Linked DNA regions of Salmonirosea aquatica. The protein of the gene in region 2 interacts with the protein of the main gene of each other region in a pairwise test. Links are inferred from orthologs where the notes say so. Each region holds a gene or a part of one and is shown on either strand. Other genes may lie near its edges. The genes, in order: sucD and sucC.

Region 1 (15,069 bases), 840 kb from region 2 along the record:
CAAATTGACCGTCATAGGTTGACTACCCATTTCAACATTGCTAGTTTCACCTTTGAAGTTACGTCGTTGAACACCTAAAACTTCAATTACATAACGGTCGCCAGGTTCAGCATTGGCAGCAAGAGCAGAAACAGAACCACCACCATTAAGTGTTACCGGATTGCCTATCCTACGGGAACCACGGGCCAATGAAACCTGAATCTGGGAAACCCGAAATTGAGCATCTTCAGGCGAAAAGTTTTTGAAACTTTCGTCGGGAATTGCCACTACTTGAATTGAGCGAACGCTGGAAGCTGCGGCTCCTCTGCGTCCATCATAAGCACCTCCATTCACCCGCAATTCAAGCGAAGGCTTAGGAACAAGTGACACATTAAAAGGGCTTGTACCTAGGACATTACCTTGATTCAAAACTGTGAGTTGCACCTGCTTCCGATTGGGAACAACCGTAATTTTACCCTTCTGTCCACTCTTAATGACTTCAGCTCCATCTGCTCTAAAATCAGGAGCCCACAAAGCACCCAAAGCTGGACTCACAATACTTAGTTTGTTGGCACAGCCTAGGTATAAGGGAGGCATGGTACCTGTTTCAATTTGGTAATCTGGCTTAGCAACAAAGTACTCCTGCTCCAGACGGACTGTGGTATCACGTCCAGACGGAGTAGGGAAAGAAATGACACCCTGTAAAACACGGCGTACTAGTCCATCAGCGCCATAACCACCTCCCTGAGCGGTAAACTCGATAATCCCCTTGCCATTTTCTACTCGTACCGGAGCACCATTTAGGCTCATGCGGGGTGTAATACCTGAAGCCGAGGCAGCGATAAACATTTCACCCTTATATTTGGTACCTGCTACTACGACTTTAGACTCCGAGCTAATCATGGCCAGAATACGGTCAAACTTGATATCGGCGGCTCCTACCTTGCTAGCAAGATAGTTGAGCACTTCGCCCTCCATACGGCGGATATCCGTTTGCTTTTGGCTCAGAACGGCCAAGGCGGCCGCTACGGGCGTTTGATCAAAATTCAATTCCGCAAAGTCTTTGTTGCGTTGATCAGCCCGATTCTTTGAAATAGGGTCGTCTTTGGCATCCAAAGCCAAGGGTTGAAATTTCTCAGGGCTGTATTGATTGAGCTTCTGCGTAAAATCGTTGAGCGTTTGCTTCAAGGCATACGCTTTGCCATTTTTCTGCGATCCACTGCCAATCATCAATTCCGCCACTTTTTGTTCTTCCTGCGGGTTTTTGATGCTGCCGTCTTCTTTCAGGCCCGCACCGGCCTTCGTAATGATTTCCTGCTTAAGAGCGCTCAATTCGCTCACCATACTCGAGGTGAGAGCACGAACTTCGTCGGCTTGCTTCATCACGGCCACGTCAGCAGCTCGGTTACCCGATTTGTCCACTGCGGCCTTAATTTTCAATACAGTTTCTTGATTTATTTTATTGGCTGCCCCGGAAGATAATTCAAGTGAATTATTCAAAAGGATGAATTTTTCGATGATCGCCGAACTTACTTGCAGGGCAAGCATAGCGGTCAATACGAGGTACATCATCCCAATCATCTTCTGACGGGGTGTTTCTTTTCCACCTGCCATAGAATTTAGTGATCTATTATCTTGTGAAGATTAATTAGTTAGAGTTGGGTAAGTTTAGGCATTGCCCCGCATTGCGGTCAACATGCTGCCATATACACTATTGAGTGAAGAAATATTGTTGGTCAATTTTGACATTTCGGCTTTAAAAACCTGCGATTCTTTCGTAGCTTCCGACATATTGGCCATGGCCGTAGTTAGGTTACCATAGAATGCGTTCATCGCTTTCAGGTGCTTAGTAGTGTCCTGTAGCTCCATTTCATATACGGCATTGAGGGCACCCATGTTTTTGGTAATCTGCTGGAATTGCTCCCGGTACGACTGGGCATCCTTGGTAGCATCGGCCATTGAAGACATGGCTGTGATGGCCACTCCATACGACTTATTCATATCATTGATGGCATTGGAGGCATTTTTTACATTTTTGGCGTAGTCATTCGTGGCTACGGTAGCATCAGTCAGATCACCAATTTTGCTGACGCTTTCCGAAAGATTACGGAAACCTTTGCCCAAATTGTCGAAAATATCCGGCGTAATTTTGGCATTGGCTAGCATGGTGTCCATATTGGCGGTCAGACCATTAGCTTGCGGGCCAGTCGTGCGCAGCGAACCGAGGGGGCCATCATAGTCATCAGCCAATTCGGGGTATACTCTTTCCCAAGCGGGTTGCCTCTCTACGGGCTGCACGAAAGTTTGAAATGCATAAAGTAGAAATATTACTGCCTCGGTACCCAGTCCAATCGTGAGCATCGGTCCACCCCAGTCAAAGTGTTGAATCTTGCCTAGAGCGCCCAATATTACCACGGCGGCGCCAGCACTGTAAAAGGTAGGCAGGACTTTATCGAAGAAAGCGTTAGAGCCGTTATTCTTAGCCATAAAAATTCAGATTGTTAAAATTAATTGAAGGAAAGTGTAAAAGAAATGTTGTTTTGTGAGGTACTCGGGTAAAAAAGAAGCAGCGATGATGCCGCTGCTTCCTAAGTAATGCTTGTGGTTAGCGGCGTTTTCCGGTGGCTCCCCGGCGTCCGTCGAAGTTGTCCATCACGCACCGGAAACCAATAAAGGCACGACGCTGCGATTCAAGTTCGTAGGAACGGGTACCTGTCTGCAAGTAATAGGCCACATCTTTCCAGGAACCACCTTTAATTACCTTGCGGGGTTCAGTGGGGTCATCATTTTCAGGGTTCATATCCCACAGAATGGTGTTGGCATTGTCGGCGTAGGCATCCAGGGTCCATTCCGACACATTACCTGACATATTGTACAGACCATATTCGTTGGGGTTATACGCATTGGAAGGAGCCGTGTAAGGGTACCCATCCGCATCATAATTACCGCGCTGAGGCTTGAAGTTAGCCAGAAAGCAGCCTTTCCCATTCATCGTATAAGGGTTTCCCCAGGGATATTTAGCTCCCTGACGTCCGCCACGGGCGGCCCATTCCCACTCAGCTTCGGAAGGTAGCCGGAAATTAGGCGAGTGAAACATCCCCTCTTTCAGGCGGTAATCATTGTACAGGTTAGAACGCCACTCGGCAAAATACTTAGCCGCCGTCCAGCTTACACCCACCACAGGATAGGTATCGAACGAAGGGTGCATATAATAGTACTCCACCATGGGATCACCGTTCGAGTAGGCGAAGTCTTTCTTCCATACCGTAGTGTCGGGGTAGTACTTGGTCATGATTTCTTCCTCACCCAATACCGAGATTGAGTCCAGCAGAAGCGCCGTTACAAACTGGCGATACTCGTTGTTGGTAATTTCGGTATCATCCATGTAGAACGAGCTGATGGTCACGCGCTTGTTCATGTTCACCATCGTAGCCGCCAGATCCTCATCCGCCTGACCCATGACGAATGATCCCGAAGGAATCATCACCATACCGGCGGGTGTGGTTTGGCGGTACCCCTTGCGGGCAGTGGCCACCACTTCTCCATTGGCTACTCCAGTTTCCTCTTTTCCTCCCTTACCAAATTTTTCCTTGATGAAACCACAACTCTGCAGGAGCATGATTGCGGCCACAAAAAGCAAACCTTTGGAGCCATTTCGATAGAACATGTTAACATTCATGGTGGTTTACGCTATGTTATTTGATTGATATCCGTTTAAAAACGATAAGTGATTGTGGTCTAGTATATGCAAAAAAACCGATTAGGGCCGATAATTCAAATTTATATTCTCTCATTCCGTACCTAACGAAATCATGATCTATTTGGTATGAATGCGGATTTATTTCAAATAAATTCCCCAAAAGTACGGTTTGGTTTCCAAACACACCAACTACAACTACGTCAAATACCTAAGAATCGACGCTTAAAAGATGACATTTCTTTAAAAACGGAATCGTGGAGTCCGCACAATGGTTTTCTTGCCCAATTTCGGGGCGGGTAATCGGTAGGAAAGCAACACCTCGAACGAAGATGGAGTCTTCAGGCTGGTCGCGCCGGTCACGATATCGTAAGCTCCTGAAAGCCGCAACGATTGGTTCTGCAAAAGATTGATTCCGCCCATCAGAATAATTGCATCCTGTGCCCGGTAGGAAGCTCCGGCCCAATAACGCTGGTTGTAGGTCACCATTGCGCCTCCTTCGACTGAAAATGCAGATAGGTCGGACTTGCCCATCACAAAAGGCTGTACTTCGAAAAGGTACCCTACCTCCAGATTGACCCCACCATTGACGTAATACGTAGGGATAAGGGGGTTCGTGGCGTTGTCAGAGCCCAGAGTGTATTTCGATTTGAGCAGGTGATTCACTGAAACACCCACGTAGTAGCCCGTAGTTTCGTAACGAACACCAAGATTCACATCGGGGTGCATTTCGCCCACAACGCCCGTCCCAATCAGCGGGTCACCTGGCTCGTTGGGGCGCAATAGGTTATAATTAAGCGCCATACGATAAAGTCCTACGCTACCTCCCAAGGCCAGGGTACCATTGCTGAGGGCCAATCGATACGCCGCAGCCAATTGAAAACTCTGGTTGGTGAGCGCTCCGATCTTGTCGTTGTAGGCCGTAAAGCCCAAGCCCAGATTCTTAATGGGCACACTGGCCGAAAAAAACTGAGTGGTAGGTGCCCCGCCCTCATCAAAGGTACCCTGGTAGCCGGAGTATTGCGTCCGATGCATGAGTTGAAAGCGTGTGGCACCATCCGCTCCGGCAGCGGCCGGGTTAAAATAAAGCTGATTGAGCTGAAACTGGCTGAATTGGGTAGGCTGTTGGCCAAAAGCAAGGGTAGAGAACAGTAAGCCGCCCGCCGTCAGTAAAATAGTGGTATAAATGCTTCGTAACATACAGGCTGGTAATAGTCGTATTCAATAGAGAGTACAAACCTTATTCCGAAAAGTTTACAGGATAACGCATATTCAAGAAAAAAATTGAGAAAAACGACGAAGGCCGAAAAAAAATCGGCCTTCGGTTTGTCATTGAATATGGTTAGCTTTTCGTATGTACAGCTCCAGAGCACCGTTCATAGACGGGGCGTTGGGCAGGGGAGCCAAAATGTCCAGGAACAGACCGGCCTCTTCGACGGCCTTGGCGGTAGTGGACCCAAAGGCGGCAATACGGGTTTTGTTCTGCTTGAAGTCGGGGAAATTATCGTAAAGCGACTTGATGCCCGACGGACTGAAGAAGGCGATGATGTCATAGTATACATCTTCCAGATCCGACAGATCGGCCGAAACGGTCTGATACATCGTGGCTTCGGTAAAATGAAGATCTTCGGTATCGGCAAATTCGGGGATATCGTTCTTACGAACATCCGAGCAAGGATAGAGAAATTTCTCGTTCTTGTGCTTGCGGATCAGCTCGATCAGCTCCACGGCCGTCTTGGTACCGTTAAAGATTTTCCGTTTGCGGATGATGATGTACTTCTGCAGGTAATTGGCGGTCTGTTCGGAAATACAAAAGTACTTCATGTCAGCAGGTACCTCGATCCGACCTTCCTGGCAGATGCGGAAAAAGTGGTCAATGGCATTACGACTCGTAAAGATGATGGCAGTGTGGTCCAGAATGTTTACTTTTTGCTTCCGAAACTCCTTGAACGACACGCCATCTACTTTAATAAAGGGCCGGAAGTCAACTTTGATGTTGTATTTCCGAGCCAGCTCGAAATACGGGGAATTTTCATCGGCAGGTCGTGACTGGCTAACCAGGATACTTGTTACCTTATTGAGCCGATCCTGATCAAATTTGATGGTCTCACTCATGTAATCTTTCTATTGGGTTATGGCATGAAAAGCATCCTTAAGAACTAGTTGGCAAACTTAACGCCAACGATGAGGGGTATGATTTCAATGACGCAAAGGTACGAAAATAAATACAGATTTATAAACTGACCGGAGGAGTTGGTAAATATGTAAAGAAGCCCGAAACGCGCCAGGTAGTAGAAAATAGCTATGTATAATAGGTAGGGGCCAAGCTGCCGAAACCAGAGTGGATTCTGGAGTGATATCCCGAAAAAAACGATGATGCAGACTCCATAAAAGATATAGGAGAGTTGCAAAGCCCGGATGTAATGGCTGTTGACGATCCGATCGAGATTCAGTACGCCGCTGACTATTTCCATCATGATGAATTTCAGGAACAGCAGTCCTAAGAATAGAAACGTGAGTTTGGCTGAGTCTGTAAGGAAATCAGTTAAGGTAGTCCCATCAGATAAAAAACCGCTGGTAGCAAATAAATCGAATCCATAATGGGCCAGAAAAAGGATCAGGTACCCTATAGCCATACTCACAATCAGAGCGATCATGAACATGAAGCGCCCGTAGGGGCGGTTGAAACGATACAGGTCATTTCGCTCACTCCGATCGAAAAAATCGGCCGGAGTGATGAACCGGCGGAAGAGCGAGGGTGACCCGGCATAGGTAAAAAGAGTAAGTACCAAAAGCAACAGAATCAGCAGTACAGAAAAATCACCGAACGGAGAAGTACGCAGGGGCTTGATGTTGATGAAAGAAAGGGGGCTGGACTTCGCGGTAGTACCAGGGGTGGCCGTGGTTCTTTTGGCATGACCGATCAGAACGGTTTTGTCTTCTTTCCCGGCCGAACCGTACAGCGTGAGCAGAATTTCGTCTTTTTTATAAAGTTTACGCAGGCTGTCGACACTCAAAACAAGCCACTCATCGGGAGTGAGTTTTTTTTGCAAAGCCCCTTCCACGAACAGATAGTTTTCTTTTGAAGTCGAAATGAGCAGGTCGTAACGGCGGTTCTTCAAAAGATCAACCAGCAAGCTGACCGACAGATCGGTTTCGTTCAGAGCACTGGAATAGGGGATATAATTATTATACTGACTGCTGTACACCAGCCAATCGTTTGTGAAGTCGTACACCAGGTAATGGCTACCTTCGGGCCCCACCTCATTGGCCGCCCGGGCCGACGGAGCAAAGAAGCCCAAAAGGACTAAAAACATTAGGGTGATCGAGCGATGGTACCGTTTCATACTACCAAAAAAGGGCGGGGTTCCCCCAGCCCTTTTCGTTCTGCTATAATCGTTTCTATTTATTTCTTTCCCAGGGCAATCAGCATCGTTTCGCCAATCACCGCGGGTGATTCGGCCACGTGGATGCCACATTCACGCATAATACGCATTTTGGCCTCGGCCGTATCGTCGGCACCGCCAATGATGGCACCGGCGTGGCCCATCCGGCGGCCTTTGGGAGCGGTTTGACCGGCTATGAAGCCTACGACAGGTTTGATGTTACCGACTTGCTGCACATAGCGGGCTGCTTCGGCTTCCATGCTTCCCCCGATTTCGCCAATCATCACGATGGCTTCGGTTTCGGGATCGTTCATCAGGAGTTCTACGGCTTCCTTGGTAGTAGTACCAATGATAGGATCGCCCCCAATCCCGATTGCGGTAGTTTGGCCCAACCCCGAGCGGGTGAGCTGATCTACGGCTTCATACGTGAGCGTCCCGGATTTGGACACAATACCCACGGTACCTTTCTTGAAAATAAAACCGGGCATAATACCCACTTTGCACTCTTCGGCCGTAATCACTCCGGGGCAGTTGGGGCCGATCAGGCGGCAGTTTTTTCCTTTCAGATACTCTTTGGCCATCATCATGTCTTTGGTCGGGATACCCTCGGTAATACACACGATCACACCAATGCCTGCGTCGGCTGCTTCCATGATGGCGTCACTGGCAAAAGCCGGGGGAACAAATATAATGGACACGTCAGCACCAGTGGCCCGCACGGCCAGATCGACGGTGTTGAAAACAGGACGATCCAGGTGGCTCATGCCGCCTTTGCCAGGTGTAACTCCACCTACCACGGAAGTACCATACTCAATCATCTGCTGGGCGTGAAAAGACCCTTCGGAACCGGTGAATCCCTGTACAATGATTTTTGAATTCTTATTTACTAAAACGCTCATAGATAGTGCTGGAACGGGTACGCCCGCGCGATTTGGATTCTGGAGACTGGACTTTTATAACTATAAATACTGTATAAAGAAATCGATTCAGGTCAGGAAACGGTTGGATATACAGGAGGTGTTACTTTTTTCAGGACAGGTTCGAAAAGTACCATCCTACTTTTTCGGTAAAAGTAGGATGAAATGCCCTAGGTAGCAAATTGTGGTAAGAATTTGTAAATTGCCCTTCTGCTATTTCAAACCCACAGCCCTACGAATCCGCATGGTCCTGAACAGTCTGTCTGAACTGATTCTCAGTATCACGGCCTTTGCCGTCTTCCTTGTCTATTTCCAGAAACAACCCATATATAGTCGCCTGCTATGGGGAGTTTTTTTTATCACTCTGTCTGTCACTTCCCTGATGGCAGTACTGTGGTACGTGGGTTGGGAAGGGCTGTCGCCCGTGGTGGAGTCATTACGCCGACTCGATGCCACGTTGGGACCCCTGTGCATGATGGTAGGTACCTGGCTATTGATCAGTCATTCCGTGGCTACCCGCTTTACCTTTTGGGCAACCATCGGCACCGGCACAGGATTGTTCCTGGGGTTGGCCGCATACCGATTGAGTCCCCTGATTCAGGTCGTGCAGCCGCTGTGCATCGTCATTGCCCTGCTCATTGCGTGCTGGGGCTTGTTGCAAAAGCAGAAAAGTGCTTTGTGGGTGGTTTTTGCCATGACGATCTTGGCGTTGTCGAGTAAGCTGAGGTTGGAACTGAATCCCGCGGTAGCCTTTGGTCCGTACCACATCCTAGTGGCGGCTTCGACGTTTTGCTTGGGCAAAGCCGTCGAAGCCGAGTACAGAATTCTCTTTAAGTAAGGGGCAAAAGAACAGAGGAACAAAGGCACAAAGTTATTCTGGATTGTAGAGTAGGTACCGCAGTTGGCTGAATTTGCCTTCAACAATTCAACAATTCAACAATTCAACAATTCAACAATTCAACAATCTCTCTACACCTTTACCCGCTCCATTCTGGGGACAAAGAAGTGCATCACCACCCAGGCGATCAGGTAGGCCGAGCCACACATGATAAAGATGATGTTGTAGCCGCTGGTAATGTCGCCGCGAGCGGAAAAAGTATCTAAAATCTGCCCCACGATATACGGGAATAAAACACCACCCAGCGAGCCCGCCATGCCGCCGATACCTACAATGGAACTTACTGCCCGGCGTGGGAACATATCCGAAGCCGTGGTGAAAATATTGGCGCTCCATGCCTGGTGCGCCGCACAGGCCAGACTGATAAAGGCTACGGCTGTCCATATATTCGTGGCCGAGGTGGCAAACACGATAGGGATTACCATAAAGGCATATAGTAGCATCGCCGATTTCCGTGCCTTAAATACAGGCCAACCTCTTTTGATCAGCCAGCCTGACAGATATCCACCGCCAATGCTTCCCACGGTACTTGCGGTGTATACTACTACCAGAGGTAGACTGGGTTTTTTCAAATCCAGATCGAAAATCTGGGCAAAGTACGAGGGGAGCCAGAATAGAAAAAACCACCAGATGGGATCGGTAAGAAATTTGCCGAACACATAGGCCCAGGTCTGCCGTACCCGGAAGAGAGTTGTCCAGGGGATAGGTTGCTCTTCTGAATCGTCGTCGGCATCGCTGTTGATGAGTTCGAGTTCAGCTTTGGAAATGCCCTTCTTGCGGCTGGGGATTTCGTAAATGAACCACCAGAAAACAAGCCAGATAAAGCCAATCGCTCCCGTAATGATAAAGGCTTCCTGCCAGCCATAAGCGCCCAGAATCCAGGGTACCATGATGGGAGCCACTACGGCCCCGATGTTGGTACCTGAGTTGAATAGCCCCGTAGCGAAGGCCCGTTCCCGCTTGGGAAACCACTCGGCTACTGCTTTGATCGAAGCCGGAAAGTTGCCCGCCTCGCCCAAGCCCAGGGTAGCCCGCCAAAAAGCAAAGCCCAGGGTACTCTTGGCCAGAGCGTGTCCCATAGCCGCAACGCTCCACACCACCAGCGATAGTCCAAGCCCCAGCTTGGTACCTATTTTATCAATGATGCGCCCGAATATTACGTAGCCCAGTGCATAGGAGGCCGTGAAAGCCATGACTATATTGGCGTAATCGGATTCGCTCCAGTTGAAATCACCGGCCAAAGCAGGCTTCAGAAGACCGATGACCTGGCGGTCGAGGTAGTTGATGGTGGTAGCAAAGAAGAGGAGTATTACGACCGTCCAGCGGTAGGTTTTACTTTTGGTTTCTACAATTTGGGCCATTAGTGAGTAGGTAGTTAAATAGTAGGGTTCGGTATAAAAGGGCTTGAATACCCAATTCTCCCGTAGCATCTTGCCAAAAAGGACGTAAAACTAGCCTGTAGACCCTTCAAAACTTTGGATTTGTTTTTAAAAGAAACCAGCAGATCAAAGGTGAATTAATGAATAGGCGTCTGTTAACTAGGCTTTTAGGATAATAATCTACTAACCTGCGTCAATACCAGGTTCTATTTAATTTCTTTAAGAATTTCCAGTACCAGGGCGGCTGAATTGCGGGCGGCTACGCTCAGAAAATTGAGCATATCTTCCCGGGCGGTTCCATTGGCTTTATCGCTCAGGCTTCGGATCACGATGCAGGGTACCTGTTGCTGATGGCAGATTTGTGCCACGGCGGCGCCTTCCATTTCGGTGGCATCGGCCTCAAAATCCGTGAGGAGTTGATTGACTTTCTCTTCCGAGGAGACAAATACATCGCCCGTCACGATTCTGCCGACTACTACCTTGGGGGCACGGCGGGTCTCACTGGCAGTCTTGAGCGTCACTTTTCCGGCGGCCTCCAGCGTTTTGGCCAATAGTATAGAATCCGCCTTGAAATAAACCGGGTTGTACTCGCCCGTGATGGGGTTGCGGGTGGCACGGGTAGCTTGTTTCTGAAAAGTGATGTAGCCAAAATCGTGGTAGGTTGTTTCGCGGCCAATGACGATGTCGCCGGGCAGTAGTTCGGGATTGAGTCCTCCCGCAATGCCCGTGAAAAGTACCTCCGAAGGACGGAATTTTTGGAGCATCAGCGTGGTCGTCATGGCGGCATTCACTTTTCCGATGCCCGTGAGGGCAATGACTACCTTGCGGCCATTGAGTTTTCCCGTCGTGAACGGAATGCCGTGCACGGTGCGGACACGCTTGTGGCTGACAGATTCTTCCAACAATTTGACCTCGTCACTGAAAGCACCCAGCAGGGCAGTTACGTTCTTCTTTTTGTATAGTTGCGCCCGGGTAGGCGCAACAAGGATGAAAAAAAAAGCCAGGATAAAAAGAGAGAAGCGTACTGATTTTTGCATAGGTAGCTAGGGATGAACGCCGGTAATCAACGACAGGATAGCAAGAACGTCAATAATCAGCAGGACGGGCGAAAGCTCTCTGAATTTTCCCTGCGCGATTTTTAAAAGTGTCCAACTCAGAAATCCCCAAATGATCCCCTGCGTGATGGAGTAGCTGAAGGGAATCAGTATCATCGCGAGGAAAGCCGGAATGGCCTCTTCCATATCCTGCCAGTTGATCTGCACCACGGGCCGCGCCATGTATACCCCCACCATGACCAAAGCTGGAGCCGTGGCCACGGCCGGTACAAGGGATAAAACGGGCGACAGAAACATAAAAGGCAGGAAGAGCAAGCCCGCAAAAACGGCCGTCAATCCCGTGCGTCCGCCCTGTTCGATGCCCACGGCCGATTCAATATAGGTTGTCCCCGGACTGCTACCCAACAGCCCGGCCAGGGTGGTGGCTACGGCATCGGTCAGCAGCGACTGCTTGACATTTCGCGGGTTTCCCTGCTTATCCTTCAAGTCGGCGGCCTCGGCTACTCCTACGAAAGTAGACAAGCTATCGAAAAGGTCGGTGAAAATGAAGGCAAAGATGACGGGCCAGAGCGAGAATTTCAAAGAACCCATCAGATCTAAACGAAAGAGCAGACTGAAATCCGGGGCGGATACCCAGTTTTCGGGAAGCGGAGCGGCAGTACCGAACAAGGTACCCCCCAATAAGTAGATAATGGAAACAGCCAAAATGCTGATGATAATTCCTCCGGGTACCTTTCGGGTAGTGAGGATGGCAGTCAGGGCCAAGCCGAAAATAAAAAGCAATACCGACGGGCTCGTCGTGTTGCCCAGGCTGATGAGCGTGGCCGGATTGTCCACGATAAACCCGGCATTAATGAAGCCGATCAGGGCAATGAACAGACCGATTCCGGCCGCAATGGCATGACGCAAGGCACTGGGAATGGCTTGCAGCAGCAACGACCGGATGTTTAGTAAAGAAAGTAAAAGGAATATTACGCCCGACCAGAATACGGCGCCCAAAGCCGTTTCCCAAGTTATTCCCAAACCCTTCACCGCCGTGAAGGTGAAGAAAGCATTCAATCCCATGCCCGGTGCTACGACCAGCGGATTTTTGGCGTAAACGCCCATCATCAGGCTGCAAAAAAATGACAGCAGCACCGTAGCCGTAAGTACCCCGCTGAATGGCATGCCTGCCTGACTCAGGATGGCCGGATTGACCACAATGATGTACATCGTAGCCAGAAAAGTGGATAACCCGGCGATGAGTTCCACGCGCACCGAGGTACCATTCCGGCGCAGTTCAAAGTAGCGTTCCAGCATCAGCAAAGGGTACTTGGTAAGAATCCATTAACTCTATTCATTCAATAAATTCAAGAAACAGATTGTACTCATTCAGGAAATAGAGGATACGCTTGGTATCAACCCTAACGATATCAGATTTTGGCAGCCTGTTTTTCAAGGTACCCAGGGAATTGACTTTTAGCGTGAAGCCGCAGATTCCAGTCAATTCTCTGGCGCTGAACCCTGAGGTAAGTCGTTTTCCGTTTTTTTGATCGATTAAAAATAATGTGCTGCTTCCAACGGCAAGTCGGTGGGCTGGAACATCTAAAAGTACTTCTTTTCCCGTATTGGTAAAACCGAATTCTGAGTACTTCCCGGTATCTTCCCCTACATTCGCTGAAATAATCCAAACCGATCGCAGGGACAATGCACCGTTCGGGTGACTCGTGTTTTGCTGGGTGTCTTTCCAGCTTTTATCCGCATATTCGATATAAAAAAGATCAGACTGGCTGGGCTCGACGGTTTTCCAAACTTGATTACTATCGCTGGTAAATGCAATGTTTTTTGCCCGCAGTTCTTTTTTGACCGTTTCTGCTGACTGGACCGAAATCGCCAGGGACGTGCCGCCCTGCCTTTGCTTTAAGAATCTGGTGTAGTACTTTCCAATATCGGGTGTACTATCAAGCGGCGTAATGAATTCGAGGTAGGTGCCATCCTGAAATTTTACAAAACAATTCTCGATGCCTGCGTGGGGCTTTCCTGCTTTTACTTTAAAATGCAGCGTTTCGGAAAGTAGGTTTTTGATAGATTCTAAATCCCGAACTACTACCGGAACATGATCAATGGAGACGGCCGTTGACCTTAGGCTGGAGTAAGGTACCTGAGCGAAAACGTTTGTTAAGCGTAGCCATAGCAAGAAAGTGCATGCCAACATTTTCATACCGCCGAAATACCCATTCACGGTTTAAGATTCGTGCTCCCAAAAATAAGGGCTGTATTGCCTGAAGAATTTTTTCGATTAACTACCAAACACATTTTTCTCCAAAAACGCATTCCGGAACTTTCCCTTGGGATCATAGTGCTTCGCCACTTCCCGGAACTCCGGTAATCGGGGATAATGCTTTTGGAGATCAGCCGGAGCCATCGCGAACAACTTGCCCCAGTGCGGGCGGGCGTTGTAGGGAGCCAATTCTTTTTCTACAATCGGCAGCAACTTACTGACCCCGGGCCAGTCGGGTTTCCAGGTAAAGTGGATCGTGATGCAATCTTGCTTGTAACAAGGGCTCATCCACAGATTGTCCGCCGCAATCGCTCGTACTTCCGAGGTGAGCAGGTAGGGCCCTACCTGGTTGCCGAGGCGGGCGATGGCCATGATGGCGTCTACGGCGTGCTGGCGCGGCAAAAAGTACTCCGCCTGTAGTTCGTCGCCGCTGCTGGGCGTAAATCCCATCTTGAAGTGCGGCATCCGCTCGTACCACGGACCGGGTACCCCCATTTGGGCGGTGCAATTTTCAGCGGAAAGTTCGGGGATGGGGTGCAGATTTTGGGTGGCCAGGGTAGCGCCCAGCCATTCTTTCTGGTCCATTTGCGGCGCGTCGGCGCGCTGCTTCACCCACACTTCGGCAATATCCTGGCTCTGCCAATTGGTGAACAGACTCACGCTGTACCCACTCGCCTGAATTTCGTCGAAATGATCTTTCAGCTGGGCAATCGGCATATTCTGATACACATACTGCGTCATCAGAAAGGTAGGTTGCAGATCGAGCGTCACCTCTGTTAGCACACCCAAAGCACCCAGATGCACTACGGCGGCATTGAAATTTTCGCCGTCCTTCTCCCGCGAAAGGGTCACCAAATCTCCATTGGCTGTGAGCATTTTCAGACCCGACACCGCTGAGGCCAGGTTGCCGTTTTTCTCGCCCGAACCGTGGGTGGCGGTGGCGATGGCGCCCGCCACCGAAATATGAGGCAGCGAGGCCAGGTTGTGCAAGGCAAAGCCTTTTTCGTGCAGGTAGGGGCTCAATTCGCCGTACTTGATTCCCGCATTGACCGTCACGGATTTGCCATCGGCTGCGATGACAATATCCTCTGGTGCTCCCACCAGCGACACGAAGCGGTCGTCCGAGTCGGCAATTTTGTTGAAGCAATGCCGGGTACCTAATTGCTTCACTTTATCATATTTTTTTACTAATTCCTGTGCCTCAGCCACCGATTTAGCCTGATCCAGCTGTCCGGTACTGTATGTGAGGTTACCCGCCCAGTTTTTCAGAGTTTCCGCCTTGCTTTCGGTTTCACAGCTTAGTAAAGGAGAGAACAAGGGAGCGGTCATGAGGGCGGAGGAAAGTTTGAGGAAGGTTCGCTTTTTCATCGGAGGTAGGAAGGTTTAGGTTTTTATGCCCACAAAAGGGGTAAAATAAACGCTTCCTACTGCAAAGCGGGGTGTTTGCGGTGGAAATCCGTGGCATCTTGGTAGGCTTTGGCCACCGCCAGTACCCTGG
Region 2 (15,112 bases):
AGCCGGAGCCATAAGTTCCGCCGAGCCGAACAAAACACTGAACCGCTTGCACCAGATCAGTACCTGCTTGCGTTTGGCTACCTCGGCGTTATCGGGCAGCGTCAGGTAGAAATTTCCCGTATTTTTCAACTCCACCAATTCGATGAAATTATTGGCCTTTGTATCTTCGGCCAGGTATATACGTAAGTCGGGTCCTTCGTCGGTTTTGAAACTGTCAAACACTAGAGTATAGGTTGTTCCCTGCCGATACAGTTTTACCGTACCGGAGGTAGGATGACCACCATCCTTGAATTTACCCTCCGAAACCAGCGTTTGGGTAGTGGGATCGAAGGTGGTGCTGCCCGAAGAGGTACCTCCAGTCGAGTCACCGGGCGTGATATTGACATTGTCGGCGGGCGTCAGTTCCTTGTTCTTACAGGACATAACCGCCACTAAGGCACAAACAAGCAGTAGGGTAAAACTTTTCAGGTGATACTTCATGAGGTATATAAAATTTAATAAAAGCACGAACTGTTATTTCTATTACGTGGCCAACCGCCTGATTGGTTGCGTGGCAGATAGCCGAAACCTACCTGTATAACGAACTGAGAATAAGGTACCCCTTTATTTTTGCAATAACCAGTAAACGCAGGCCGAATTATTGTGGACTTGATGGTGAAACCAGTATTCACCAGTCGATCCATTCCCATGAGCGAACCCCAGCCAACCGATCCGGTACCATCGTATCCCGTACCAACATACAGTGCCTACCAGGTACCCGACGGACCCAAGGTACCCACTTCGCCGCCCTATTCACCGCCGGCGGAGGTACCTGCGGCTACGGATAAGCCCATCGAACTGGAAACCTGGAAGTCGGATGCCGACCGGAAATCAGCCGGGGTACCTACGCCGCTGCCCGCGGAGGAGCGGGTGGGTTACGCGCTTGTGGGGTTGGGTCACCTCACGCTGGAGGAAATTCTGCCCGCCCTGAGTACCTGCCGGAAGTCAAAATCGGTGGCGCTGGTGAGTGGTAATCCGGAAAAATTACAAAAGGTAGCACGGCAGTACGGCATCAAATCCGAAAACTGCTTCAGCTACGAAACCTACGACCAACTGAAAGACAACGCGGAGGTACAGGTCATCTACATTGTGTTGCCCAACTCCATGCACGCCGAATTCACGATTCGGGGCGCCCGGGCCGGCAAGCACATTCTGTGCGAAAAGCCCATGGCCAACTCCGTGGCCGAGTGCCAGGCTATGATCGATGCCTGCCAGCAGTCCAACCGCAAGCTTATGATTGCTTACCGGATTCAGTACGAGCCCTACAACCGCTACGTGCGCGAGCAGGTGCAGAAGCAGGAATTTGGCAAGCCCAAGTTTGTGGATGCCTACAATTGTCAGTCGTCGGCCAACCCCCGGCATTGGCGACATATCAAGGCGCTGGCGGGCGGCGGTGCGCTGCCCGATATCGGGCTTTACTGCCTCAATACCACCCGTTTTATTCTGGGCGAGGAACCCGTCGAGGTGTCGGCCTACGTGCATAGCGATCCTGACAATCCGCTGTTCCGGGAAGTGGAGGAGGTATGTACCTGGCAAATGAAATTCCCCAGCGGCGTCATTGCCCAGTGCGCCACCCACTACAATGTCCACGAAGCGCGGCAGTACCGCGTCATGACCGAGCGCGGCGGATACGAACTGGCTCAGGCCTACGCGTATTCGGGACAAAAACTCACCACCTCGCGAGCCGATGGCGCCATAGTCCGGCAGGAGCAGGTGAGTATTACGCCCAAAAATCAGTTCGCCATGGAAATGGATGTGTTCTCAGCTTGCATTCTCGAAGACAAGGTACCTTACTCCGGTGGTGAAGAAGGGTTGCAGGATCAGCGGATCATGGAAGCAATCTATCAGTCCGCACGGGAACGCCGGCCCATTCCTCTGCCTATTATCGAGAAAAAGGATGCATTTCGGGGGCAGGAGCCGGAGTTAGATTAGGGGCTGAGGGGATACAGAAAAGAAGAAATTTGCCAGGGTAGGAAGTTTTACATAGCCTTATGCGCTTTTTCCCCTTCGCAATATTTTCACGATCCGATTGTATACGATTTCCGACAAATTCCAGGTGTACCCGCCACTGGTACTGGCAAACAGAACAACGACTGCATCCATGTCTTTGTAATACCGGGCAATACTGGAGTAGCCGGGTAACAATCCCGTATGTTCATATACGTAGATAGATGAATAAATAGCTTGTTCGTTATCATCCAGCAAAGAGCCATCGTTCAATGCCCGTAAGAATACTCCCACATCCCTTGCTGTCGCTACCATGGAGCCGGCAGGGCTAATGAAATCATTTTGTTTTAAATCAGCATGGTACCCTACGTCATACCCACTCATGACATCGGCTGTATCCACTTCACTCAGCAAACTGTACGTATCGTTCAGCCCAAGCGGCATCAAAATTTCCTCCCTGATATATTGGTGATGGCTATATCCCAGTGTCTTATCCAGGATTTCGCCGATCAATAGATAATTCGTATTGGAATAACTGTATTTTTTATCGGGTTCAAAGTCACCAGGCTTATCCAGCACCAATGCAAGATTTTCTCTATTGCCTTTTGGGGGAGCTTCCCAGTAGTGGGGAGTATCGGTATAATTGGGAATGCCGCTTCTGTGCTGCACCATCATTTTCAGCGTGATTTTATCGGCATTTTCAATTCGTCCCGCAAGTTCCGGAAGGTAATCAGTGAGCGTTTTATCCAATGACAATTTCTTGTCATTGACCAGCTTGGCGACCGCAACAGCCACATACAACTTGCTGATACTGGCAATCTTGAATAATGAATGAGGATCGGCCGGTACTTTGTTCTCCCTGTTTTTCCAGCCACCCGCGTACAAAGCGGGTGGCTGACCTGCCTGGTCCACGTAAACAATCACTCCATCTAAGCCAAGGTCAACGGCTTCATCAACCTGTTCCTGAACTGTATCAGGTAGTGGCGTTATCCAGGCTTTTAGTATAATCCATGGTACGAAGAATAGGGAAATCAGAGTTCCTAGGACCAACGAAATTTGAACAATCCGTTTGGTTTGTGGCTTTGTCATGCGGTTTCAGGAAGGTTTACTTGTCTGCAATGGCTCGTGACCTCCGAATAAAATAAACGAAGACCGTTGCATTTGTCCATTCCCAATATATAACTAACTGCGGGTTATGCCAAATCTATGGATGGGTTAAGTAAGTACTTGCCTGGGTTGAATCCTCACTTCCCTGCTCCTTTAACAGGGTAGGCTTTGACCAACGCCTCCGCCTCTTTGGCCGTTATCTTTGATACCGTCCCATGCCGGGCTTCCGACGGGAAATCGACGTCCTCCACCACCGACCAGTGAATCAGATCCGGCGAGTAGGAAGCCCCGAAGCGGTTGGTCATGCAATAGTCATAGAGCAATAGCCAACCCGGTTTGAGGGGATCGGTCATGACGGTGGGGCCTTCAGTGATTACGGGAACGATCTGTCCGGTGTTCATGGGGCCTTCTATGATATTGTACGGCCCTTCGAGATTTTTGGAGGTAGCGACCCGGATGGCCCTGCGTTCGCCGGTTTTGGCACCGAATTCTTCTTCCTTATGGTAAAGGTAATAAGTACCATCGCGTTCCAGCAGGGTACCGTCGATCACGGAATAGGGGGGAGCGAAGAGTACTTTGGCCGGGGTGAAGGTTTTCCAGTCGCGGGTCTTGCAGTACCAAAGCCGGCTTTCCTTCCAGCCCGCGTCTTTGTAGGAAGATGACCACACGAGCGTATACTCGCCGGTTTTGTCCTCATAAAACCATTCGGGGGCCCAGATATTCCGGGCCAGAGCGCCGGACTCGTTCCGGGCGTCTTTCATCAAAGGCAAGGTACCTTCCACATGCCAGTGGATCAGGTCTTTGGAGGTAGCATAAAGGCAGCTCGGCCCTACCTGTTCGCGGTCGCTGCGCCGGCCACCACCGGTAGCCAGCAAACGCCACAGTCCATCCGGACCGCGCCGCACGTAAGGATCACGCATCTGCTGTTCCCACAGGGGTTTGTTGTCATTGAGGGGAGTCCAGTGGCGGCCGTCGTTCGAGAGCGCAATGTGGAGTTTTTCTTCCTGCATAGGGTCGGGTAGGGGTACCTCTACGGTATTGCCCTTGGCGTCGATCTCGATCCGGGTCGGGTACCGCTGACGGAAGTACGTCATCATCCATACGTCTTTTCCTTTTTCAATTTTGAACGGTTTGCTGGCCGCTGCTTTTTCGGGGGCTGATTTTTGAGCAGGTTGCGCCCAGGCGGCTGTAAGGGAGAGGGCCAGGAGGATATATAAGGTGTGTTTCATTGATTTGGGATATTTATTGGGGATAAATTTTTTTACAAGTCATTTCCAATCGAGTAAGGCGTTTTGTGCTATAGATCTACGGTGAATAAGCCGTATCAACATTTCGCCAAACGCCTGTTACAAGCTAGCCTTCTGTTATTGATGGGTGAATTAGAATGTAAAGTAAAGTTTCAGGCTTACACGCCGGAGGCGTCGATGGTTAATAGCAATAGTTGGAATAGTCAAGCTTAGCACCCCGGAGGGGTCGACCCCTCCGGGGTGCTTTCTTTACGGCTTTATTCATCTATCAATAATTGAAGTAAAAGTCAAGTCCATATACTGGGTTTGTTTTAAAATATTGTTTGTCCTCTTGTTTCTCGCTTACGAAGTTGAAAACCTGTTTTGCTCTTTCAATTTCTCCTTGTTTTGGTGTTGAAAATAGTCTTACTGCTCTTGCTCGCCAAATTTGTAAATATTCAAACGCCAATTGTCTTATGTTTTCGTTTTCGTCTATTGTTCCAATCATCAAATCAGGGATTGCTGTCCAACCGCCAACTTTGTTAAAGAGTTTGAGCATAGACTTTTTTAAATCATAATTGCCTATTTCGTAAATGCTTCTTGCCTTTGTTAAGACTTCTTGTCTCGGAATGTGAGATAGGAATTCAATGATTACGTTTCTAAGTCCAATATATGGACTGTCAAGGTTTGCTAATGCAAAAGCATAAGAACTTCCTTCGTCAAGTTTGCAAAGAGCTAAAAATGCTGTTTTTTTAACTCTTGTTTTTTTATGGCCAAGGTATGACTTAACAGTTTTCGAATACGGTTTTCCTTCGATTTCAGCAAGTCCGCTTAAAGAACCAATTACTTGGTAGTTCATCTGTAAGTTGTCATTGTAAAATATTGCAAAGTCAATGTTTGATTGTTTAAGCGTAAATCTTGCAAAATGTCTTATCGTGGCTGAATTGTCCGCTAAAAATTTCTTTACTGTTACTTCAAAGCCGTTTTTGTCTTTTAAGCAATAAAGCGTTTGAAGTCGAATATTTGCTGATTTGTCATTGAGTAATTGCTTGATTTCTGCTTGCCCAAGTTTGTCAAAATGGTTTATTGCTAAGCTTCTAATTAAAAAATGTTTGTCTGCTAGAAACAATTTTAACTCTTGTGATTTTTCTCTAAATGAACTTGAAATGTGTCTCGCCAAAAGTATTCTCAGCTTATCTTGGTATTGCTTAAAGTTGTCAATTACATACATTCTGTTGCTAGTTACTATGAACTCAACAATTTCTTGGTAAATACCACTAAGGTCTGTCCGCTCAATTTTTTGAAGCCACTCAAAAATTGGCAAATTTTCAATTAAACTGTCAATATAATCAGTTGTTTTATACTTGTTAATTCCATTTAGTGCCGCTTGTCGAACTGGCAAAACCCAATCTGCCAAACGATAAATTAAAAATTGTATGGCTCTTGGACTGTCGACTTGTGTAAGTTTTTTAACTGCTTTTTCTCTTATGTACCCACTACTGTTTAATGAACTTATTGCTAATAACTCAACATATTGTTCTTTTGGAAAATTAGCTTCATAGAAATCAATGTCGCCTTTTGAAATGCTACAATGTTTGAGAGTGCCGTAATATCCCTTTTTACTGTCAATCTTTTTGAACAGATGAATTATTGTATTGCAAGTAGCTTCTCTTATTTCTCTATTGTCATCTTTTAGAAATTCTGTCAAATTGTAAATAAGACTTGGATAACCATCATTGGCAATTTTAGCCAAAGCGTTAATTTTCTCTTCTGTGTTGCCTTTTGAGAAAAACCAAGTCTTGTTAGGTTGTCTTAAAGCTTCTATGTATTGCCACATTTCCATTTCTTGTTGTATCGTCTTTTAGGCTTGCCTACAAAACATCTGCATAAACGCAATAAATTGCGTACATACCTCCAAATATACCTATATACGCAGGTATTTCACTTCTTGCTACTGGAAAGGTACCAACCACTCCTCAATTATTTCTTATATTCATAATCCAGCAACGCTTGATAAGGATTCCCTTGCAAACCAAGCAATTGTGCAAAGGCAGGTTCTGTTTTCAGCCCGCTCTTTTTTAACTCCCGAATTTTCGTTTTGAAGGCCGGACCCATCTTTTGGAGGATTTCATATTCAAGTACCATGTGCCGGTACGCTTCCTGCTGATGCGTAGGGCGGTTTTGACCAAACACTTCGATCACAAAATTTTCGGCGGAGAACCTGGCCACGAGGGTTTGAAAGCCATTTATTTCGTAGTGCCGAAGCTGAAAATCGGGTAGGTACCCCCAGTGTTGTCGAACTGTCTGTATGTATTCATCCGCAAACTGCCAATAACAAATGATATCCAGATCGCTGCCGTCAATATCGATATCCAGCGGAATGGTTCCCGTCAGCAGGGGCGAATATGCTTTCAGCTTGTCGAAAATGCCCAGGTCGATGAGGGCATGGTAGGCGCGGCGCTGTGTGGGGGTACCTTCCCGCAGGTAGGTGATGTCGCTAAATAAAGGTTGAGGCATGACACTAAAAATCGAAATCGTAAAATTTCGGCCTGACACGTAAAGTGATACCTTGTGAAGGGTACCTCATCGACAGACAGGCAAACAACCAAAAAAGGCGACCAATACGGTCGCCTTTTTTGGTATCAAAAGTTTGCTGGCTAGGCTTCCATTTCGGCCAGTACCTCTTCTACGCGCTCGGCGGCTTCCTTGAACTCGATGGCTGAGTATACCTTCAGACCCGATTCGTTGATGATCCGCGCGCCTTCTTCGGCATTGGTACCCTGCAAACGAACGATGATCGGAACGGGGATTTCGCCAATGGCCTTGTAGGCTTCAACTACCCCGGCGGCTACGCGGTCGCAACGTACGATACCTCCGAAGATGTTGATCAGGATGGCCTTTACGTTGGGGTCTTTCAGGATAATCCGGAAACCGGCTTCTACGGTTTTGGCATTGGCTCCACCCCCTACGTCAAGGAAGTTGGCGGGTTCGCCACCCGATAGTTTGATAATATCCATGGTAGCCATCGCCAAACCCGCGCCGTTGACCATACAACCCACGTTGCCGTCTAGTTTGACGTAGTTGAGGTTGTTGGCACCGGCTTCCACTTCCAGGGGATCTTCCTCGCTGATGTCGCGCATTTCGGCCAGTTCGGGGTGGCGGAACAACGCATTGTCATCCAGGTTCACCTTGGCGTCCACGGCCAAAATCTTGTTATCGGAGGTTTTGAGTACCGGATTGATTTCAAACATCGACGCGTCACTCTCGTTATAGGCTCGGTACAGGGCGGTAATGAACTTCACCATTTCTTTAAACGCCTCGCCTTCCAGACCCAGGGCAAAAGCTACCTTGCGGGCCTGAAAACCCTGCAAACCGACAGAAGGGTCGATCCATTCCTTCATGATTTTATCGGGCGTATGCTCGGCTACCTCCTCGATGTCCATACCGCCTTCGGTGCTGGCCATGATGACATTGCAGTTTTTGGCCCGATCCAGCAAAATGGAGATGTAAAATTCTTTCGGTTCGCTTGGTCCGGGGTAGTATACGTCCTCAGCAATCAGTACCTTATTGACCTGCTTTCCTTCGGGACCTGTCTGATGCGTCACGAGCACTTTACCCAGCAGATTTTTGGAAATCGTCCGCACGTCCTCGACCGACTTGGCCAAAGCCACGCCGCGCTGCTCGCCCCCGACAACCTTGCCTTTACCACGGCCACCGGCGTGTATCTGCGACTTCACCACGTACCACTTGGTGCCCGTCTGCTCGCTCAGGTTACGAGCCACTTCTACGGCCTTGTCGGGCGTGTCGGCTACGATGCCTTCCTGAATACGAACGCCGTATTTTTTAAGAATACTTTTGCCTTGATATTCGTGAATGTTCATTTTTTGAATTGAAAGTTAAAAGTTGAAAATGGAAACGGGGTAGCCCGGCGGTTGAAAGTGAGTAGAATCGCTTCGGAAGAGTACTTCCACGAATTATGATGTAAAAGTAGGTATTTCAGTCAATTACGATAAAGTGATATTTGATAGCCAACAGCCGGCAGCCAATGTATGCCTGTAATTCGTTAGTTTCACGGCAAATTAGCGAATAATTCAAAACGAGGATAAGTTTCACTCGCCTTTTGTGAAATGCTCTTTCAACTTTTAACAGCACGGGCTGCCCCGTCTCAACTGTCCACTAGAAAATGGCTTTACTTACCGCGCAGGGTATCACGCGCAGCTACGGCACTCTACAGGTTCTCAAGGGAATTGACCTCACGATTCAACCCGGCGAAATTGTTGCCATTGTGGGGGCCTCGGGAGCGGGCAAAAGTACCCTGCTGCACATCGTTGGCACCCTCGATCGGCCTGACCGGGGTCGGGTCACTATTCAGGATACGGATATATCTACGCTGAGCGATAAGGCGCTGGCGCAATTCCGCAACGAGAGCATCGGTTTTGTTTTTCAGTTTCATAATCTGCTGGCGGAGTTTTCGGCGCTTGAAAATGTGTGTATGCCGGGGTTCATCAATTCCAAAGCGAAGGAAGCCGATACCCGGAAGCGTGGCGCCGAGCTATTGGCCCTGTTGGGCCTGTCGGATCGGATGGATCACCTGCCTTCGCAGCTTTCGGGCGGTGAGCAGCAACGCGTTGCCGTAGCGCGGGCGTTACTAAACCGCCCGGCAGTGGTACTGGCCGATGAGCCGAGCGGCAATCTGGATTCCCGCAACGCCGAGGACCTGCATCGGTTATTCTTCACCCTGCGTGACGAATTGAACCAGACTTTTGTGATCGTAACCCACAACGAGCATCTGGCCGAGATGGCCGATCGCCGTCTGGTGATGCGCGACGGGTTGATGGAGTAACCCTGGCCTACGGATAGTTTCCAGTCAATTCTGATGTTTAAAATTATATAGGTACCTGTGACCGATCTGCCACCCAGACGTCCTAAGCAAGAAGTTTTTCATAACGTTGAGTAAATCAAAAAGCCGTCCGGAATTTCCGGACGGCTTTTTTGTGATTATAATAAGATTTTTACCAGCCCATTACTCTTTCCAAAAATACTGAGCTTTTGATAAGGCCTCGGGCCGGGTTTCAATGTTCAGCACCCGTAAGAATTGATCGGCGGTGTTGATTTTGGTACTACTCATGCGGAGGTTCCCTTTTTCATCAATAACCCATAAGTTGAACCGATCTTCGTGATACCGTAGCTTTTGCCTAAGGTACATCCGATCGATAACCGAGAGGGCAGCTGGAATCTGAACCACCACGATTTTTTCTTTTTTGAAGGTATTAAGGGAAGAATAAAGGGTATTAAGCTGTTCTTTGATCCTATGCTGCTGTTCAGCGGGAGCATAAATTACCACCAGCTTTTCGTTCCAAACCTGTTTTTCACGCAGGAAATCGGGAATGGTTTTCTGTTGTCCGTAACTGAATGTAAGGGTACCTAATAGTAAATAAGTAAGACCTGCCAGAGTACGAATAGAAAAAGATTGACGCATCGCTATATTACTTTACTGTTACTTCAATGTTAAATAATTGTTAATTTTAAAGATTCTGCCCTGTAAAAGCAAATCATTCCACAATTATTTTGTAAATGGAGTAACCATAGCACCATCAGCCAGGCAACAAAAAAGGCACGGACTCAGTCCGTGCCTTTTTGCTATACAAGTGGAAGTTGGAATTACATCATTCCGCCCATTCCACCGCCGTGGGGCATTCCGCCACCACCTTTGTCTTCTTCGGGCTCGTCGGCGATCACACATTCGGTGGTCAGCAACATACCCGCAATCGAGGCAGCGTTTTCCAGCGCCAGGCGCGTAACTTTCTTAGGATCGATAATACCCGCTTCCAGAAGATCTTCGTAGGTATTGTCCTTGGCATTGTAGCCGTAAGCACCCGTACCTTCTTTCACTTTCTGGATCACAACAGAACCTTCGCCGCCCGAGTTGGCTACGATGGTACGAAGGGGAGCTTCAATTGCCATCCGGATGATGTTGATACCCGTAGTTTCGTCGTCGTTGCTACCTGTCAGGTTGCTCAGCGCTTCGGCAGCCCGGATCAGAGCTACCCCACCACCGGCTACCACACCTTCCTCAACGGCGGCGCGGGTAGCGTGCAGAGCGTCATCAACACGGTCTTTCTTCTCTTTCATTTCCACCTCGGTGGCAGCACCGATGTACAGAATGGCTACGCCACCTGACAGCTTGGCCAAACGCTCCTGCAATTTCTCGCGGTCGTAGTCCGACGTAGTGTTTTCGATCTGGGCTTTGATTTGGTTCACGCGGCCGGAGATATCTTCTTTCTGACCGTCACCATTCACCAAAGTCGTGTTGTCTTTGTCGATAATAGCCTTCTCGCAGCTACCCAGGTAATCCAGCGTGGCGTTTTCCAATTTAAAACCGCGCTCTTCGCTGATCACCTGACCGCCGGTCAGGATGGCGATATCTTCCAGCATAGCCTTGCGACGATCACCAAAACCGGGAGCTTTTACAGCAGCTACTTTCAAAGCCCCGCGGATTTTGTTTACTACCAACGTAGCGAGGGCTTCTCCGTCTACGTCTTCGGCCAGGATAATCAAGGGACGACCCGTTTGCGCTACCGCCTCAAGGACGGGAAGCAATTCCTTCATGGAAGAAACTTTCTTTTCAGAAATCAGGATGTAAGGACGCTCCATTTCTACTTCCATTTTCTCCGTGTTGGTCACGAAGTAGGGAGAAAGGTACCCCCGATCAAACTGCATACCTTCTACCGTCTTCACTTCGGTTTCGGTACCACGGGCTTCTTCTACGGTAATTACACCTTCTTTACCCACTTTTTCCATAGCCTCGGCGATCATCTGACCGATCTCTTCGTCGTGGTTAGCCGAAATAGTAGCTACCTGCGCGATTTCCTTGGAAGTGGAAATGTCTTTTTTCTGGGTTTCCAGGTTCTTCACGATGGCACTGACAGCCTTGTCGATGCCGCGCTTAAGATCCATAGGGTTGGCACCCGCAGCCACGTTCTTCACACCAATGGTGTAGATGGCTTGCGCCAGGACGGTAGCCGTAGTAGTACCGTCACCAGCCGAATCGGCGGTTTTGGAAGCTACCTCTTTTACCAACTGAGCACCCATGTTTTCCATGGCGTCCTTCAGTTCGATTTCCTTGGCTACGGTCACACCGTCTTTAGTAATGGTAGGTGAGCCAAATTTCTTATCAATAACGACATTACGACCACGGGGGCCCAGCGTTACCTTTACGGCATCGGCGAGGGTATCTACTCCGCGTTTGATCTTATCGCGTGCATCTGAATCAAAAAAGATCTTCTTAGACATAACTTTTAGTTCTTAATGGTTTTACTTAAAATTTGATAAAAGAATGAGAAACCGGATGTTCCGGGATAGGTATTCACTCATTCAAAATTGAATTTTTACTGCTCGATGACGGCAAAAATATCTGATTCGCGCATGATGAGGCAATCCTTGCCATCTACGGTCAATTCAGTGCCAGAATACTTGCCGTACAGTACGGTATCACCCACTTTGACGGTCATTGGCTCGTCCTTTTTGCCAGGACCAGCCGCCAAAACGGTTCCGCGCTGGGGCTTTTCTTTCGCGGTATCAGGAATAATGATGCCAAAGGCAGTTTTTTCTTCGGCGGGAGCCGGTTCTACCAGAACGCGGTCGGCCAGGGGCTGTACACTCACTTTTTCTTCGGTTAAAGTTGACATAAGAATTAACGGTTTAATATTTTGTCATAATTTTAATTTGACATACCTATACAGGCATAATCTGTGCCAGCCGTTTTTTCTGTCATTTTTTCAGTCTAGGGCTGACATTCTTCATCATTTGAGATTTGCAAACAAAATGTACGCTATACTCCAAACAGAGAGTAGATCGTTTTGTATTTCGCAGGAATTGCTTAAATTTTACCCGTTAATCAACATAATCCCTCCATGACCAAACTATCAAGCCAGTGGCTCACCGACGGAATTCTGGATTTTGAGTACAAAAAATATGTCTTACTGGCATATTTACAGCACGTGCGTGACGAATTCAGGCAGCAAATGCTTTTTCCGCACCTACCCAATGTAACGGAGCATTATCAGAGTAGCGTTCATTTTAAAAAATCACAGAAATCGTTACGTACACATTTTCCCAAGAATCTGACCGGGATTGATCCGGTTCGGCTGCGGCTGCTCTATCAGGAAATCTACGAGGATGATCCGCATCTGGAAGAAATCAACGAAATCTTGGATTTTGCCATTCCGCAGTTTTCCCTGGTGCTGCAAGAGGGGCAGACCCGCTACGAAGAAGTAGAAAGCGGGCTTTCCATTGCGCCCATTGGCATCATTCCGCTCCGTACCGAAGAAGGGTACCTTTTCATCCATCGGGCCACCCGCCGCGAAACGACGATCTACAGCTATCAGGTCACGCTGTTCGATGCGCGTCGTGAGCGGATGATCCAGACTCGCTGGCTCGAATCGGTGCAGAAGAGCCAGAACACCACGTTCGAAAGCCTCAAAGTGCAACTTACGCGCCGCTATACCCATTTGCCCAATCCGGCCACTTACATGGTCGAATCGCCCCGCGAGTACCCCCTGGACGAAACCCTGCTGCCTGCCGCCAAGCAACTCATGGTGCGCTACATGCAGGCGGGGTAGGTTGGAAAGGAATCTTCCTATATGCGAAGCGCCGGCCTGATTTTTCAGGCCGGCGCTTCGCATATAGCTGAGGGTACTAACCGTATCAGTTCGTATCGCCGGGGGTTGTTGTCGCCGGAGCGGTCGTCGCTGGAGAGGTACCTGCGGCTGGAGGCGGCGCGATGCTGCCACCCGGTAGGGCACTGTTCTGGGCTTTTTCGATGTTGACGCTGTTGATCGTCTGGCTGGTTTGGGTACCGTTGCCTACGATAATGTAGGAAGCCAACGAAATGAACATGATGGCTCCGGCCATGCCCCAGGTGATTTGTTCAAGCAAATCAGTGGTTTTCTTCACGCCGAACATCTGGCCCCCGCTTCCACTGAACTCGCTGGAAAGCCCACCTCCCTTGGAGTTTTGTACCAGAACGATTAAAATCAGCAATACGGCAATAATGGCTACTAAAATAACAAGTGACAAGTACATTTTTTGAATGATGAATTATGAGTGATGAATTATGAATGAAAGGTTCGTAATGTGATTTCGTGTTTCGAAAAGAATTAAACAACGAAAAAAACGGAAAAAACAAGTATATATCAACAGAAGATAAGCTATGCAAAGTCTTGATAGAAAGATGATTGGGCCGTAACTAATCATTCGTCTTTCATAACTCATCATTGATTTTCCTCCCTCAATTCCGCAATTTTTTCCGCAAAGTAATCTCTTTTTTCCGGATTCTTTACCATCAGCTTTTCATAAATCTCGACGGCTTTATCCAATTTGCCCTGTTTGGTCAGGATCTTGGCAAAGGATTCGGTGACCATCCCCGCCAGGGGGGGCGCCGTAGCGCGCTGACTGAGATCGACCGTCTGGGTGGTCTGCTCGTTGGGCTGGTTGCGGATGGGACCGATCCGCGGATCATTCTTGATGAAGGCCTCGATGATTTCCTGCTGCTTGCGCCGGTCATCCTCCCGGGTTTTGGGAAGTGGGAGCAACGCAATCATCGGTATGGACGTGGGTTTGAGCCGTTTATAGGTAAGTTCTTCTTCGATCACCTTTTCGCTCATCACCCGGTCGTCCACCGGGGGAGAAGAGGGCAGGCTATCGTCAACGGGTGTTTCGGAGGTACCTGAAAGTTCTTCATAGGGCAAGAGGGTAGGTTTTCCGGACCCTTGGGAAACTGCCTGGGTACGAGAGTCGCGGTCCGACAGATGACGACCGGGCGACAGGTCGGTCATGCGGTTGAGGAGGGAATCCGACCAGGCAAATTCGCCCTCGATCAAATGGCGTAGGGCACTTCGATTGAGCGTGTGAATGGCTGCAAGAGGCAGAAGTTCGGTCAGGCGGGGTGAGGCGATATCGGCTCCTACCTTGGCCATCAGGGTGTAGGTGATCTGACAATAGGGGTAGGCCTGGGCGGTTGCTTCCAGCCGGGCTAGGTTGGGTGCCCCGATGTCGTGCGGGTGCGTTACCCAGTAGGCAAAGGTTTCTTTATCGACGGTAGTCATGCAGGGGAAACTTGGTGTCAGTAAGTAATCAATATTATCAATGAAGGTACAAACAAAGCCGTCCGGTTTACCAGTCGGCGGCCGACTTATTAAAAATATTCTGCACAATCTGATCCAGAATCGTGGGCAAAAGCCGGGCTTCGTTTTGATTGAGCGTCTGGCTCTGGGGAAAATCGGCGTAAAAGGAAAATGACTGGTCGAAATTCTTGGTTTCGTCCTTTGTATTGGTGAAGCGTACCTGCACCGTGACGTTGAGGCGGTTGAAGCCGGCCTGGTCGTTGGCGGTAGGTGCCACCGGCACCACGTCGTAACCCGTCAGGGTACCTTCCAGAACAAGATCCCCATTGTTGGGAACCAGGGTCAGGCTGGTGTTCCGCTGAAAGTACTCCTTTATTTTTTCGTTGATCTGGGTGGGTAGGTTAGCCGGTCCACCCGCCACTCCGGTGTTGAAATTCAGCACCGTGAACGTCTTGATGTCGGGCGAAAGATTAGTGCCCGTAAAGGAATACACCCCACAACCCACCGCCAGCAGTGATAGGCTCGTAATCAAAAACAGAAGAGCGTATTTCCTAAAAATCCCGTATCTCATAATCGCATGGGCAACCCCGTCATAATTCATAGCTTATAATTCCCCTCACTCCTCAATATCATACTGCTTGATTTTACGGTACAGGGTGCGCTCTGATA

Evidence for each region.
Region 1: the proteins of sucC (region 2) and sucD interact in binary tests that used the Escherichia coli proteins (3 or more experiments, as listed by UniProt). The link is inferred for Salmonirosea aquatica from one-to-one orthologs.

Annotation. Positions count from the first base shown.
Region 1 is NZ_WHLY01000002.1:4,737,444-4,752,512, forward strand. Bases 6,023-8,871 are described here. They hold sucD (succinate--CoA ligase subunit alpha), read right to left. Parts: upstream 7,962-8,871; coding sequence 7,083-7,961; downstream 6,023-7,082. Other genes in these bases: GBK04_RS20655 (DUF4271 domain-containing protein), read right to left, coding at 6,023-6,993; GBK04_RS20665 (hypothetical protein), read left to right, coding at 8,224-8,817. Also shown: porM (type IX secretion system motor protein PorM/GldM), read right to left, coding at 1-1,593; porL (type IX secretion system motor protein PorL/GldL), read right to left, coding at 1,648-2,466; porK (T9SS ring complex lipoprotein PorK/GldK), read right to left, coding at 2,585-3,658; GBK04_RS20645 (PorP/SprF family type IX secretion system membrane protein), read right to left, coding at 3,920-4,876; GBK04_RS20650 (uroporphyrinogen-III synthase), read right to left, coding at 5,006-5,791; more of GBK04_RS20655, read right to left, coding at 5,836-6,022; GBK04_RS20670 (MFS transporter), read right to left, coding at 8,949-10,238; GBK04_RS20675 (5'-methylthioadenosine/adenosylhomocysteine nucleosidase), read right to left, coding at 10,463-11,293; GBK04_RS20680 (NCS2 family permease), read right to left, coding at 11,300-12,610; GBK04_RS20685 (VOC family protein), read right to left, coding at 12,648-13,532; GBK04_RS20690 (D-arabinono-1,4-lactone oxidase), read right to left, coding at 13,590-14,939; GBK04_RS20695 (amidase), read right to left, coding at 14,996-15,069. UniProt on the Escherichia coli protein: Succinyl-CoA synthetase functions in the citric acid cycle (TCA), coupling the hydrolysis of succinyl-CoA to the synthesis of either ATP or GTP and thus represents the only step of substrate-level phosphorylation in the TCA.
Region 2 is NZ_WHLY01000002.1:5,572,493-5,587,604, forward strand. What follows is about bases 6,089-8,980. They hold sucC (ADP-forming succinate--CoA ligase subunit beta), read right to left. Parts: upstream 8,201-8,980; coding sequence 6,977-8,200; downstream 6,089-6,976. Other genes in these bases: GBK04_RS24010 (HEAT repeat domain-containing protein), read right to left, coding at 6,089-6,162; GBK04_RS24015 (DUF4269 domain-containing protein), read right to left, coding at 6,300-6,836; GBK04_RS24025 (ABC transporter ATP-binding protein), read left to right, coding at 8,503-8,980. Also shown: GBK04_RS23990 (DM13 domain-containing protein), read right to left, coding at 1-480; GBK04_RS23995 (Gfo/Idh/MocA family protein), read left to right, coding at 688-1,971; GBK04_RS24000 (serine hydrolase domain-containing protein), read right to left, coding at 2,029-3,075; GBK04_RS24005 (glycoside hydrolase family 43 protein), read right to left, coding at 3,231-4,322; more of GBK04_RS24010, read right to left, coding at 4,609-6,088; more of GBK04_RS24025, read left to right, coding at 8,981-9,162; GBK04_RS24030 (DUF4174 domain-containing protein), read right to left, coding at 9,343-9,798; groL (chaperonin GroEL), read right to left, coding at 9,981-11,612; GBK04_RS24040 (co-chaperone GroES), read right to left, coding at 11,708-12,007; GBK04_RS24045 (hypothetical protein), read left to right, coding at 12,233-12,940; preprotein translocase subunit SecG, read right to left, coding at 13,026-13,403; GBK04_RS24055 (DUF8458 domain-containing protein), read right to left, coding at 13,592-14,425; LPS assembly lipoprotein LptE, read right to left, coding at 14,493-14,975; GBK04_RS24065 (sigma-54 interaction domain-containing protein), read right to left, coding at 15,060-15,112. UniProt on the Escherichia coli protein: Succinyl-CoA synthetase functions in the citric acid cycle (TCA), coupling the hydrolysis of succinyl-CoA to the synthesis of either ATP or GTP and thus represents the only step of substrate-level phosphorylation in the TCA.